Regions from separate parts of the Streptomyces sp. NPDC101165 genome, predicted to be linked through region 1. Evidence: predicted binding sites of a transcription regulator. Region 1 holds the regulator's gene; the other holds the start of a gene.
What was found. Region 1 encodes HrcA, which represses chaperone genes, less so after heat shock. Its sites were predicted from a motif close to TTNGCACTCNGNNNNNCNGAGTGCNAA; they were not measured.
Positions count from the first base shown of each region.

Region 2: a site for HrcA is predicted at 3,095-3,121, ahead of groES (co-chaperone GroES). Genes of this name have one in related genera too.

Region 1 covers NZ_JBIWPG010000002.1:528,712-535,820, reverse strand. Annotated here, with positions in the region: gene ACIRVH_RS05895 (hypothetical protein) at 1-348, opposite strand, end outside; gene ACIRVH_RS05890 (VOC family protein) at 434-826, opposite strand; gene ACIRVH_RS05885 (16S rRNA (uracil(1498)-N(3))-methyltransferase) at 844-1,590, opposite strand; gene ACIRVH_RS05880 (nitronate monooxygenase) at 1,587-2,663, opposite strand; gene dnaJ (molecular chaperone DnaJ) at 2,764-3,900, opposite strand; gene hrcA (heat-inducible transcriptional repressor HrcA) at 3,901-4,917, opposite strand; gene ACIRVH_RS05865 (MBL fold metallo-hydrolase) at 5,080-5,814, shown strand; gene ACIRVH_RS05860 (DUF3097 domain-containing protein) at 5,849-6,715, shown strand; gene ACIRVH_RS05855 (hypothetical protein) at 6,696-7,109, opposite strand, start outside.
Region 2 covers NZ_JBIWPG010000016.1:94,609-101,717, reverse strand. Annotated here, with positions in the region: gene ACIRVH_RS31040 (methyltransferase domain-containing protein) at 1-1,105, opposite strand, end outside; gene ACIRVH_RS31035 (polysaccharide deacetylase family protein) at 1,196-2,107, shown strand; gene ACIRVH_RS31030 (polysaccharide deacetylase family protein) at 2,104-2,949, shown strand; gene groES (co-chaperone GroES) at 3,269-3,577, shown strand; gene groL (chaperonin GroEL) at 3,698-5,320, shown strand; gene ACIRVH_RS31015 (ester cyclase) at 5,394-6,101, opposite strand; gene ACIRVH_RS31010 (SDR family NAD(P)-dependent oxidoreductase) at 6,176-6,949, opposite strand; gene ACIRVH_RS31005 (MOSC domain-containing protein) at 7,002-7,109, opposite strand, start outside.

The sequences.
Region 1 (7,109 bases):
GTCGACGGCCTTGGTCACCACCCCGACGACGGTGATCTTCCGCAAGTCGTCGGTCTGCCCCTGACAGTCGACGGAGACGACGGCGGTCTCCGTCGGCGAGGGCGCCCTCCCGGGCGTGCGGCTGCCCGAGCTGCCGTAGTTACCGGTGCAGGTAAGCCAACTCACGTTCACATGCTGCCGTTTCAGCTCGGCGGTGGCGGTCGTGTCGGTGGTGTACGCCACCGCGGCCGAACCGAGATCCCCCGGCTGGCACCCCACGACCGCCCCCACGGCCACCACGGCCAGCCCGGTCGCACTCAGCACACGCACGGGCCGCGCCCGACGTCGAATCCGCCTCAACACCCCCATGCAGGGCAGCGTGCCACCGGCCCGCGCACGGGGGAAGGCCGCATACGGTCACTCGTCAGTTCGGAGCGGTCACCATCGGCTGACGTCAGCCTCCCAGCAGCAGCCACTCCTGCAGCTCCACCAGGTTGCCCTCGGGGTCCTTGAGGTGGGCCACCCGCATGCGGTCGGTCATGGGGGCCGGGCCGTGGAGCAGGGTGGCGCCGCGGGAGGTGATCTGCTCGCAGTAGGCGTCGAGGTCGTCGACGCGCAGGACGACCAGGGAGCGGTGGCCGTTGGTCGGCTCGCCCAGTTCGTTCAGGATCTCGGCCATCATGGCGCGGTCCTGCAGGGCGATCCCGGCGGAGCCGGCGTGCGGGCTGAACTTCTCGTACGGGCCCTCGGTGGCGCCGGACTGCGGCTTGAGGCCGAGGACTTCGGCGTAGAAGTGGTAGCAGGCGGCGAAGTCGGTGACGAGGAGCCGTACCTGTGCGAGTTCCATCGTGTTCCCCCGGATTCTCAGGACCAGCGGCCGGTGCGGCCCAGGAGCAGGGCTGTGGCGGCGGTGCCGGCGGTGGAGGTGCGCAGCACGGTGGGGCCGAGCACGTGGGCCCGTGCGCCCGCCTCCTCGAAGAGTGCCAGCTCGTCGCGGGAGACGCCGCCTTCGGGCCCCACGACCAGCACGATCTCGCCCTCGGTGGGGAGTTCGGCGGTGGCGAGGGGAGCGCTGCCGTGCTCGAAGTCGGAGTGGAGGACGGCGGCGAAGTCGGCTTTGGCGAGAAGTGCGGCAACCTGTTTGGTCGTCGCCGCGTCCGCGACCTCGGGGAAGCGGACCCGGCGGGACTGCTTGCCGGCCTCGCGGGCGGTGGCCCGCCACTTGCCGAGGGCCTTCAGCCCGCGCTCGCCCTTCCACTGGGTGATGCAGCGGGCCGCCTGCCAGGGCACGATGGCGTCGACGCCGACCTCGGTCATGGTCTCGACGGCGACCTCGCCCCGGTCGCCCTTGGGCAGGGCCTGGACCACGGTGATGCGCGGGGCGGGCTCCGGCTCCTCGGAGACCGAGGTCATGTGGACGATCAGCCGGTCCTTGCCCTCGACGCCGATCACCTCGCACACCGCGTAGCGCCCGGCGCCGTCGGTGAGGACGACCTCCTCACCGGGCTGCAGCCGCTTCACGGAGACGGCGTGCCGCCCCTCGGGCCCGTCCAGGACGTACCGGTAGCCGTCCGAGCGGAAGTGCTCGACGACGAAGACCGGAGCCGTCATCGCCCGTCACCTCCGTCCGACAACGCTGTCCCCGCCGCATCGATCTCGCCGACGAGGACCTTCACCAGCTCCCCGGCCGGCAGCTCGCGGGCCATCCGGTGGCCCTGGCCCGCCCACAGCGCCATGCCCTGGGCGTCCCCGGCCTTGGCTGCGGCCTTGCGCAGCGGAGAGGTCAGGTGGTGGATCTCGGGGTAGGCGGCGGGGGCGTACGGGCCGTGCTCGCGCAGGAAGCGGTTGACCAGGCCCCGCGCCGGGCGGCCGGAGAAGGCGCGGGTCAACTCGGTGCGGGCGAACAGGGGGTTGGTCAGAGCCTGCTTGTGCAGCGCGTTGGCGCCGGACTCCGGGGTGGCGAGGAACGCCGTGCCCAGCTGGGCCGCGCTCGCGCCGGCCGCGAGGACGGCGGCGATCTGGCTGCCGCGCATGAGGCCGCCGGCGGCGACGACCGGGATGCCGACGGCCTCCCGGATCTGGGCGATCAGCGAGAGCAGACCTATGCCGGAGCCGTCGTTCTCGGGGATGTCCCGGTGGGTGCCCTGGTGGCCGCCGGCCTCCAGGCCCTGTGCGATCACCGCGTCCGCGCCGGCCCGCTCGACCGCGAGGGCCTCCTCGGCGCTGGTGGCGGTGACCAGGGTGAGGGTGCCGGCACGGCGCAGGGAGTCGAGGACGTCCCGGCCCGGTACGCCGAAGTGGAAGGAGACCACCGGCACCGGGTTGTCGAGGAGGACCGCGAGCTTGGCGTCGTAGCCGTCGTCCCGGCCGCTGTCGGGGTCGCCCAGCTCGGTCTCGTACCAGGCGGCCTCACCGGCCAGCTGGTGCGCGTAGACCTCGACGGCGCCCGACTCTGCGTACTCGGACTGGGGCATGAAGAGGTTCACGCCGAAGGGCCGGCTCGTGAGCCCCCGCAGCTGCTTGATCTCCTGGTACATGCCGTCGGCGGTCTTGTATCCGGCGGCGAGGAATCCGAGGCCGCCCGCCTCGGACACGGCGGCGGCGAGCTGCGGGAGGGAGACACCGCCCGCCATGGGGGCCTGCACGATCGGGTGGGGGAAGAGATCGGTCAGTGCGGAGGACATGACGGCATGTTGTCACGTCCTTTGAACAAGTCCGAATCCGGGCTTCCCACGGCATAGGCCACCGGCATGCGGGGTGCCGAAGCACCCCGCAGCCGATGGTTCAGCGCCCGTTGAAAGCGTCCTTCAACCGCGAGAACAGCCCCTGCTGACCCGGCTGGAACTGTCCCTGCGGACGCTCCTCGCCGCGCAGCTTCGCCAGCTCGCGCAGCAATCGTTCCTGCTCGGGGTCGAGCTTGGTCGGGGTCGTGACCTCGACGTGGACGATCAGGTCACCCCGGCCGCCGCCGCGCAGGTGCGTGACGCCCCGGCCGTGCAGCGGGATCGACTGGCCGGACTGGGTGCCGGGCCGGATGTCGACGTCTTCCATGCCGTCCAGGGTCTCCAGCGGCACCTTGGTGCCGAGGGCCGCCGCCGTCATCGGGATCGTGACCGTGCAGTGCAGGTCGTCGCCGCGCCGCTGGAAGGTCTGGTGCGGCAGCTCGTGGATCTCGACGTAGAGGTCACCGGCCGGACCGCCACCGGGGCCGACCTCGCCCTCGCCGGCCAGCTGGATGCGGGTGCCGTTGTCGACACCGGCCGGGATCTTCACCGTGAGCGTGCGCCGGGAGCGGACCCGGCCGTCGCCCGCGCACTCCGGGCACGGGGTCGGCACGACCGTGCCGAAGCCCTGGCACTGGGGGCAGGGGCGGGAGGTCATGACCTGGCCCAGGAAGGACCGGGTCACCTGGGAGACCTCACCGCGGCCGCGGCACATGTCACAGGTCTGGGCGGAGGTGCCGGGAGCGGCACCTTCACCGTTACAGGTGTTGCAGACGATCGCGGTGTCGACCTGGATGTCCTTGGTCGTCCCGAAGGCCGCCTCGTCCAGCTCGACCTCGATGCGGATCATCGCGTCCTGGCCGCGCCGGGTGCGCGAGCGCGGGCCGCGCTGAGACGCCGTACCGAAGAACGCGTCCATGATGTCGGAGAAGTTGCCGAAGCCACCGGCCCCGAAGCCGCCCGCTCCGGCGCCGCCCGCCTGGGAGAGCGGGTCGCCGCCGAGGTCGTAGACCTGCTTCTTCTGCGGGTCCGACAGCACCTCGTAAGCGGCGTTGATCTCCTTGAACCGCTCCTGGGTCTTCGGATCCGGATTGACGTCCGGGTGCAGCTCGCGTGCGAGCCGACGGAACGCCTTCTTGATCTCATCCTGCGACGCGTCGCGGCGCACGCCGAGAACGGCGTAGTAGTCCGTGGCCACTTACGACTCCGCCAGGATCTGTCCGACGTACCGTGCCACTGCGCGTACCGCTCCCATCGTTCCCGGGTAGTCCATGCGGGTCGGTCCGACCACGCCGAGCTTGGCAACCGCCTCGCCGCCCGAACCGTAGCCGACCGACACGACGGAGGTGGAGTTGAGTCCCTCGTGGGCGTTCTCGTGCCCGATGCGCACGGTCATGCCCGGATCCTTCGCCTCGCCGAGGAGCTTGAGGAGCACGACCTGCTCCTCAAGGGCCTCCAGGACGGGCCGGATCACGAGGGGGAAGTCATGCCCGAAGCGGGTGAGATTGGCGGTGCCGCCGATCATCAGCCGCTCCTCGTTCTCCTCGACCAGTGTCTCCAGCAGAGTGGAGAGCACTGCGGAGACCGTACCGCGATCCTCGACGTCGAAGGCCTCGGGCAGGTCCTCGACCAGGCGCGGCACGTCGGTGAACCTGCGGCCCGCGACCCGGCTGTTCAGCCGGGCCCTGAGGTCCGCCAGGGACGCCTCACCGAAGGGTGCCGGACAGTCGACCATCCGCTGCTCGACCCGGCCGGTGTCCGTGATCAGCACGAGCATCACGCGCGCGGGGGCGAGTGAGAGCAGCTCCACGTGCCGCACGGTGGACCGGGTCAGGGACGGGTACTGCACGACGGCGACCTGCCGGGTCAGCTGCGCGAGCAGCCGTACCGTGCGCGCCACGACGTCGTCGAGGTCGACGGCGCCCTCCAGGAAGTTCTGGATCGCGCGGCGCTCGGGCGCGGTCATCGGTTTGACGCCCGCGAGCTTGTCCACGAACAGCCGGTAGCCCTTGTCGGTGGGGATGCGCCCGGCACTGGTGTGCGGCTGGGCGATGTACCCCTCGTCCTCCAGGGCCGCCATGTCGTTGCGCACGGTCGCCGGGGAGACGCCGAGGTTGTGCCGCTCGGTGAGCGCTTTCGAGCCCACCGGCTCCTCGGTGCCCACGTAGTCCTGGACGATGGCGCGCAGCACCTGAAGCCTGCGTTCACTCAGCATTCGCGCGCACCTCCAGCATGTCGTCCCGTCGGCTCTTCCGGTCGCCCGCCTGGCACTCTGCGTGTCCGAGTGCCAGCCTTCCCCAGCCCAGTGTACGGGCGTGGGGTACTCACTGGGCAAGGTCGGTCCTGCCGTACCAGCTTGTACCGCTAGCGTCGCGGTATGACGGTGACTTGGGAAGAGCTGGGGTGGGAGCGGCTGGCGCCCGGGGTGGGGCGGTGCCGGCTGCCCGGCTGGGACTGCACCGTGGGCCTGGTTCTCGGGGCGGGTACTGCGTTGGTCGTGGACGCCGGGTCGAGCCCGGCCGAGGGCGAGCGGCTGCGGGCCTGGGCGGAACAGCTGGCGGGGCACGGTGTGACCCATCTCGCGCTCACCCATCCCCACTTCGACCACGTCTTCGGCACGGCCGCCTTCACCGGGGCGCAGACGTATGCGGCGGTGGGCGTCGACGCGGTGTTCGCGTACGAACGCGAGGAGCTGCGCCGGGACGCGGTCCGGCACGGACTGCCGGCCGCGGACGCGGACGCGTCCGTCGCCGCCCTGACGTCTCCCCGCCACCTGGTCTCGGGCGAGTGGACGCTGGACCTCGGCGACGGCCGGCAGGTGCTGCTGGCCAACGTGGGCCCCGGCCACACGGCCCACGATCTCGCGGTCCTCGTCCCCGGCTCGGTCTCCGGCGCCACCGAGATCGTCTTCTGCGGCGATCTGGTGGAGGAGTCCGGTGAGCCCCAGGCGGGCCCGGACGCCGTACCGTCCCGCTGGCCCGACGCCCTGGACCGGCTGCTCACCCTCGGCGGCGAGGACGCGCTGTACGTCCCCGGTCACGGTGCGGTGGTCGACGCGGCGTTCGTACGACGGCAACGCGACGAGCTGGCAGCGCGATTCGGCGTGTCGTGAGTGCAGGTCGGCGGCTTCTCCTATCGTCATCCGAATGCGCCCACCCGTCTCCCGCCATCGCCCTTCCAACGAGGGCCCTTCGGGCCCGCGCCCTCGTATGTACTCCCCGGACCTGACCCCGCCCTGGAAGAAGCCCAAGCCGGTGCCGGAGGTCCCGGCGGAGCCCGGCCTGGTGGTCGAGGAGCCCGGCACCGGTTTCTGCGGCGCGGTGATCCGCTGCGAGGCGGGCACGGTGACGCTGGAGGACCGCTTCGGCAAGCACCGGGTGTTCCCGCTGGAGCCGCGCGGCTTCCTGCTGGAGGGCAGGGTGGTCACCCTGGTGCGGCCCGCCTCGGGTCCGGTACGGCCCACCCGTACGGCGTCCGGTTCGGTGGCCGTCCCCGGCGCACGCGCGCGTGTGGCCCGGGCCGGCCGCATCTACGTCGAGGGCCGGCACGACGCCGAACTGGTCGAGAGGGTGTGGGGCGACGACCTGCGCATCGAGGGAGTGGTCGTGGAGTACCTGGAAGGCGTGGACGACCTGCCGGCGATCGTGGCGGAGTTCGGGCCGGGGCCGGACGCGCGGCTGGGCGTGCTCGTGGACCACCTCGTCCCGGGCACGAAGGAGTGGCGCATCGCCGAGTCGGTGACGAGCGAGCACGCGCTGGTCGTCGGGCACCCGTACATCGACATCTGGGAGGCCGTGAAGCCGTCGTCCCTGGGGATTCGCGGCTGGCCCCGGGTGCCGCGCGGGGAGGACTGGAAGACGGGCGTGTGCCGGGCGCTGGGCTGGCCGTCGGACAACACGGGGGCGGTGTGGCAGGCGATTCTGGCGCGGGTGGGCTCTTACAAGGATCTGGAGCCGGAGCTGTTGGGGCGGGTGGAGGAGCTGATCGACTTCGTCACGGCTCCTGCCGGGTGAGCCCGGCGGCGGCCGGCTGCCTGAGGTAGGAGCCGGGCTGTTCGACGCGCCCGAACCACAGCTCGGGCGGAGCCCAGCGGCGGAGCGCGCGGTCGTACACGCTGAAGAAGTGCCGTACGTCCAAGCGGTAGCGCAGCCGGGGCAGCCCCTCGCGCAGCGGCGCCGTGTCGCGGACGAACTCGCGGAGCAACGGGTCGTCACGGTCGATGTCACCGCGGGGGCACAGCTCCACCGTGTGGACCAGCCTCCGGCCGACGCGCGTCCAGTGGAGGCCGACCCCGGCCAGCGAGTCCCAGGGGATCAGCACGGCCTTCCCGTGCCGCAGGACCCAGAACCCGTTCGCGTCGAGGGCCGTGACCAGTCCGCGCCACCGCAGCACCGTGCGCAGCGCGAA
Region 2 (7,109 bases), on a different contig from region 1:
TTGCCGAGCCCGGCCCCTGCGGCTTGACCTTCCTGCGCAGCTCCTCCGGCTCCACCGCCGACCCCCGCTTCTTCACGGTCAGCGTTCCGACCTCCCGCTCCCGCAGCAGGGCCTTCAACTTCTTGACGTTGAAGGGGAGTCGGTCGGTGATCTCGTAGGCCGAGGCGTACGGCGTCGGGTGCAGCTCGTCGGCCGTGACGTACGCGATGGTCTCGTCGACCAGGCCGCCACCGACCTCCTCGGCCATCTCCGCGACCAGATGGGCGCGGATGACGGCGCCGTCGGGTTCGTACAAGTACCGCCCGACGGGGCGCACCCGGGGATCGGGCAGACCCCGGCCGAGGAGTGCGCGCGGGCCCGGCAGCAGCGTGGCCCGTACGGCCCCCGGCGCCCCGGTGCCGAACCACAGCACCGCCTCCTTCACGTCCCCGGCGTCCGAGATCCACTCGGCCTCGGCCTCGGCGGGAATCGCCTCGTGCGGGATGCCCGGGGCGATCTTCAGGGCGGCGCGGGGTGCCCCGAGGGCCGTGGCGACCGCCCAGGACAGGGGCGGGGAGTATGCCTCCGGGTCGAAGATCCTGCCCCGCCCGCCCCGGCGCGCCGGGTCCACGAACACGGCGTCGTAGCCCGCCGTGTCCACCTCGGTGACATCCGCCTCCCGGACCTCGATCAGCCCGGCGAGCCCCAGCGCCTCGGCGTTCGCCCGAGCCGTGGCCGCCGTCTGCGGATCCCGGTCCACGGCCAGCACCCGGATCCCGGCCCGGGCCAGCGCGATCGCGTCGCCGCCGATCCCGCAGCACAGGTCGGCGACCGAGGTCACGCCCAGCTCCCGCATGCGGCCCGCCCGGTACGCCGCCACGCTCGCCCGGGTCGACTGCTCGACCCCGTTCGGCGTGAAGAACATCCGCCGCGCGTCCTCGGCCCCGAACTTCGTCACCGCCCGCTGCCGCAGCCGTGCCTGGCCCAGTGCCGCCGACACCAACTCGGCGGGGTGCTCGCGGCGCAGCCGGGTGGCCACGGCCAGCTCCTGTGCGGGGTCGGTGTCGCGCACCTCGTCGAGGAGGGCGCGGCCTTCGGGGGTGAGGAGAAGGGCGAGGTCGTTCACCGGGTCATTGTGGGCCAGTCGGTGGACGGTGCGCCTCCGGCGGCGGTGTCGGACCGGGTTCGGGGCCCGGGGCTGGAAGGATCCGGCACCATGCGAGTAGTAGTACAAAATGACAAAAGCCGGGCACGCATCCCGAAGGTCGCCCTCCGCTGCGCGGCAGCCGCGCTGGCCTCCGCCGCCCTCGTCTCCGGCTGTTCCGCCACGGGTTCGGACTCCGCGACCGGGACCGCCCCCGGCCACGGCGGCCCGGCGGACTCACGGGCCCGCCTCGCCGCCGAACACGCCCGCCTGGTCGCCGCCGCCCGGCACTGGAACCTCGACGAGGTCCCCCTGAGACCCCCGGCGCCACCGGCCGCAAAACCGAAGATCACCGCGCGCGCGGGCTTCGAGGTGGACGGCCAGGAGGAGGAGAACCTCCCACCGGTCTTCACCACCGTCCCCACCAGGCAGAAGGTCGTCTTCCTCACCATCGACGACGGCGCCGAGAAGGACCCGGCGTTCCTGCGCATGATGAGCGACCTGAAGATCCCCTACACGGCCTTCCTCAGCAACTACCTCGTCAAGGACGACTACGGCTACTTCCGCCGGATGCAGTCCGAGGGCCACACCCTCAACAACCACACCCTCACCCACCCCTATCTGCCCGGACTGTCCTACGAGGAGCAGAAGGACGAGATCTGCGGCATGCAGGCCGTCATGGAGCGGCAGTTCGGAAAGGCGCCGACCGTCTTCCGCCCGCCCTACGGCAACTACAACGGCGACACCCTGCGCGCCGCCAAGTCCTGCGGGATCAAGTACGCGCCGATCTGGGACGAGGAGGTCTTCGTCGACCACTGGGAGTACCGCGAGGACGACAGGAACCTGCACTCCGGCGACATCGTGCTCACCCACTTCCGGGGCCGCAGCGACTGGGACGGCACGATGGTCGATGACATGCGCCGGTTCCTGAACAAGGTCACGCGCGAGGGGTACGCCGTGGCGCGCCTGGAGGACTACCTGTGAGGCACCGGGGGCGACCGGGGCGAGGTCCGGGAGGAGCACGGGCCGGGTCGGCCGTCGTCCTCGCGTCGGCCCTCCTCCTCGCGGGCTGCGCCCAGTCGGTCGACCCCATCGAACGCCTCGGCAAACGGGCGGCCCAGGGCGTACGGAAGCCCAGCCCGGCCGTCAGTCAGGCGTACCGCCGCTGGGGCCTGGCCGCCCCGCTCGCCGCCCCGCCCCGCCACCGTGTCCGCCCCCTGACGGCCCGTGGGGCAGGCGCTGCCCCGCCCCGCGTCGTGGACCACGTCGCCACCACCGACAAGGTCGTCTTCCTCACCTACGACGACGGCGCCGAACGCGACCCGCGCTTCGTCGACATGGTCCGAGACCTCGGACTGCCGGTCAGCTTCTTCCTCACCGACAGCGTCGTAGGCCCCGGCTACGGTCACTTCGCCCGCCTGCGCGCGGTCGGCGCCGAGATCGAGAACCACACCCTCGATCACCCGGCGATGCCCGGACTGCCGTACGCCGGCCAGCGCGCCGAGATCTGCGGCCAGCAGGACAAACTCAAGTCCCGCTTCGGCGTCCGCCCGCACCTCTTCCGCCCGCCCTACGGCACGTACGACACCACGACGCTGCGCGCCGCCGCCGACTGCGGCATCTCCTCGCTCGTCCTGTGGCGCGCCGCCATGACCTCCGACGGCATCGCCTACACGCACGGGGAGCGCCGTCTGCGCCCGGGAGACATCGTCCTGGTCGGCCCCGACGAGGCCACGGGCCCGACGCTGAAGGAACGCACCGCGCGACTGCTGCGTCGGGTGCAGGCACGCGGGCTGACCGTGGGGCGCCTCGAGGACTACCTGTGACAACCGGCCCGTCCGGCGCTTGAGGACAAGGCCCGTTCAGGGCCGAAGCGGGTGTCTGGGGGCGGCAGCCCCCGGGGCGGCGGGGCCGACACCGGCAACCGAGCGGCTCCGCGTACCCCCAACCCGGCCGACGCGCCGCACGGCATTGGCACTCCGCTTGACCGAGTGCTAATCACGGTCATAGTCTCGGCTCTGGCACTCGGCAGATGAGAGTGCCAACAAAAGCGACGGGCAGGTCCGGCACCCGCGACGACGGATCGACCTGGTCGCCACCTCAGACAGTTAACCCCGTGAGATCTCCGAAGGGGGAGGTCGGATCGTGACGACCACCAGCTCCAAGGTTGCCATCAAGCCGCTCGAGGACCGCATCGTGGTCCAGCCGCTCGACGCCGAGCAGACCACCGCCTCTGGCCTGGTCATCCCGGACACCGCGAAGGAGAAGCCCCAGGAGGGCGCCGTCCTCGCCGTGGGTCCGGGCCGCTTCGAGAACGGCGAGCGCCTTCCGCTCGACGTCAAGGTCGGCGACATCGTCCTGTACAGCAAGTACGGCGGCACCGAGGTGAAGTACAGCGGCGAGGAGTACCTCGTCCTCTCGGCTCGCGACGTTCTCGCGATCATCGAGAAGTAGTCACCTCCGGCACCCAGTTGCCACCAGCTGCGCCCCTGGCCCCCGCGACCACATAAGAAGCCGGGCGCCGGGGCGCAGTTCTTTTTTCACCCACAGATTTCCGAGAGGGCTCACGCTGTCATGGCGAAGATCCTGAAGTTCGACGAGGACGCCCGTCGCGCCCTCGAGCGCGGCGTCAACAAGCTGGCCGACACGGTGAAGGTGACGATCGGCCCCAAGGGCCGCAACGTCGTCATCGACAAGAAGTTCGGCGCTCCCACCATCACCAACGACGGTGTCACCATCGCCCGCGAGGTCGAGGTCGAGGACCCGTACGAGAACCTCGGCGCCCAGCTGGTGAAGGAGGTGGCGACCAAGACCAACGACATCGCTGGTGACGGCACCACCACCGCCACCGTGCTCGCCCAGGCGCTGGTGCGCGAGGGTCTGAAGAACGTCGCCGCCGGCGCCTCCCCGGCCGCCCTGAAGAAGGGCATCGACGCGGCCGTCGCCGCCGTCTCCGAGGACCTCCTCGCCTCGGCCCGCCCGATCGAGGAGAAGTCCGACATCGCCGCCGTCGCCGCGCTGTCCGCCCAGGACCAGCAGGTCGGCGAGCTGATCGCCGAGGCGATGGACAAGGTCGGCAAGGACGGTGTCATCACCGTCGAGGAGTCCAACACCTTCGGTCTGGAGCTGGACTTCACCGAGGGCATGGCCTTCGACAAGGGCTACCTGTCGCCGTACTTCGTGACGGACCAGGAGCGCATGGAGGCCGTCCTCGAGGACCCGTACATCCTCATCAACCAGGGCAAGATCGGCTCGATCCAGGACCTGCTGCCGCTGCTGGAGAAGGTCATCCAGGCGGGTGCCTCCAAGCCGCTGCTGATCATCGCCGAGGACGTCGAGGGCGAGGCCCTGTCGACCCTGGTCGTCAACAAGATCCGTGGCACCTTCAACGCCGTCGCGGTGAAGGCCCCCGGCTTCGGCGACCGCCGCAAGGCGATGCTGCAGGACATGGCCGTCCTCACCGGCGCCACGGTCATCTCCGAGGAGGTCGGCCTCAAGCTCGACCAGGCCGGTCTGGACGTGCTGGGCTCCGCCCGCCGCGTGACGGTCACCAAGGACGACACGACCATCGTCGACGGTGCCGGCAACTCCGAGGACGTCGTCGGCCGGGTCAACCAGATCAAGGCCGAGATCGAGAACACCGACTCCGACTGGGACCGCGAGAAGCTCCAGGAGCGCCTCGCGAAGCTGGCCGGCGGCGTGTGCGTCATCAAGGTCGGCGCCGCCACCGAGGTGGAGCTGAAGGAGAAGAAGCACCGTCTGGAGGACGCCATCTCCGCGACCCGCGCCGCGGTCGAGGAGGGCATCGTCTCCGGTGGTGGCTCCGCGCTGGTCCACGCCGTCAAGGTGCTCGAGGGCAACCTCGGCAAGTCCGGCGACGAGGCCACGGGTGTCTCGGTCGTCCGCCGCGCCGCCGTCGAGCCGCTGCGCTGGATCGCCGAGAACGCCGGCCTCGAGGGCTACGTCATCGTCTCAAAGGTAGCGGAGCTGGAGAAGGGCAACGGCTACAACGCCGCCTCCGGCGAGTACGGCGACCTGGTCAAGGCCGGCGTCATCGACCCGGTCAAGGTCACCCGCTCCGCCCTGGAGAACGCCGCCTCCATCGCCTCCCTGCTGCTCACGACCGAGACCCTGGTCGTCGAGAAGAAGGAAGAGGAGCCGGCCGAGGCGGGCCACGGCCACGGCCACGCCCACTGAGGCACCTCAGCACCGAGGCCCGGCACCCCGAGGGGGTGCCGGGCCTTCGCTGTGTGCCCGGCTGCCCCGCGCCCTACTTCTCCAGCTCGTCCAGCGCGCCCAACTGCCCCAGCAGCCCGAGCCGGTCGTACTGCCACCAGGCCTCGCAGATCTTGCCGTCGTGGTCGAACCGGAAGACGGTCGTACCGGTCATCGACACCTGCCGGCCGGTGTTGGGCAGGCCCATGAACTCGCCGGTCTGGATGCCGTACCAGCTCCAGCGGGTGCAGACCCGGTCCGCCTGGGTGATCTGGTCCTCGATCGTGAACGTGAAGTCGAAGGCGCCCCGCCACATGTCGATCTCACGCCGCATGTTGTCCAGCCCGAGCTGGTCCTGCTCGTTGGCCGGATCGTGGTCGTGGTAGTGCTCCGCGATCAGGTCGTTCAGCGGAGGCAACGGCCCCCGTATCGCGACGGTGTCGAAGAACCGGCGTGCCTGGGCCGCGTACAACGGCTCGTCGCGCACCACGTCCAGGTCCGTGAACGTGGGCATCTCGTCGCACAGGGCGACCAGCTCCCGGAAGATCAGGTCGGTCTCCGGCAGGTTCGAGTTCCGCATCGCCTCCTCGTACGACGGGAACTCCACGATCTCGATGACGTGCGACGCGTCCGAGCGGTCCTTGCCGACCACCGCGTGCGTCGCGGTCCGCTTCCCCTTGGTCTGTTCGACCCACTGGTCCATCAGCCGGTTCATCTCGTCGATCCGGCTGGTCCTGCAGTCGATGAGCTGTACGAACGTCATGGCGCCGCCTCCCGGCCCCCTGGGTCCGGATCCGTCAGGCCCATTTTCCCACCGGAACGCGGACGCCACCCGTCCTACTGGGGCCCGTACTTGCGCCCCGTCTTCGAGCTGATGCCGCCCATCAGCCCGCGTGGGGTGACCTTCACCAGTCCCATCAGCGCCTTGTACCGGGGGTCCGGGATGGACAGCGTCTTCCCGCGCGCGAGGTCGGCCAGGGCCGCCGCGACCAGCTTGTCCGCGTCCAGCCACATCCAGCCCGGGATGTTGTCCGTGCCCATCCCGGCCCGCTGGTGGAACTCGGTGCGCACGAAGCCAGGGCACAGCGCCATCAGCCGCACGCCGCTGCCCGCCAGGTCCTTCGCCGCGCCCTGGGTGAACTGCACGACCCAGGCCTTCGAGGCGCCGTAGGTGCCCCGGGGCACGAAGGCCGCCACCGAGGCGACGTTCACCACGCCGCCGCGGCCGCGCTCGCGCATCGCCTCGGACGCCGCCGAGGTCAGCCGCAGCACCGCCTCGCAGTGCACCTTGAGCATCTTCAGCTCGTCGGCCATGGGCACTTCGAGGAAGCGGCCCTTGTTGCCGAAGCCGGCGTTGTTGACCAGCAGGTCGACCGGGTTCTTCCGGTCGCTCAGGCGCTCGGCCACCGCCTCGATGCCCTTGTCCTCGGCGAGGTCGGCGCTCAGCACCTCCGCCTCGATGCCGTGCCGGTCGTGCAACTCGGTCGCCTGCTCGCGCAGCCGTTTGGCGTCCCGGGCCACCAGGACGAGGTCATGCCCGTCAGCCGCCAGCCGCCGCGCGAACGCGGCACCGATTCCCGCGGTCGATCCCGTAATCAGAGCCGTTGTCATGGCCCAAGGGTAGTGACCCGGACCGACGGCGTCCGCTGACGGTGACGGCCCCTCAGCGGCCCTGTCCGGCGACGTACTTGCGGGCCGCGGCCAGCGTCTCGGTGTGCAGCGCCTCGCCCGCCACGAGCAGCTGCGGCAGCAGCTCCCGCTCGGTGGTGAC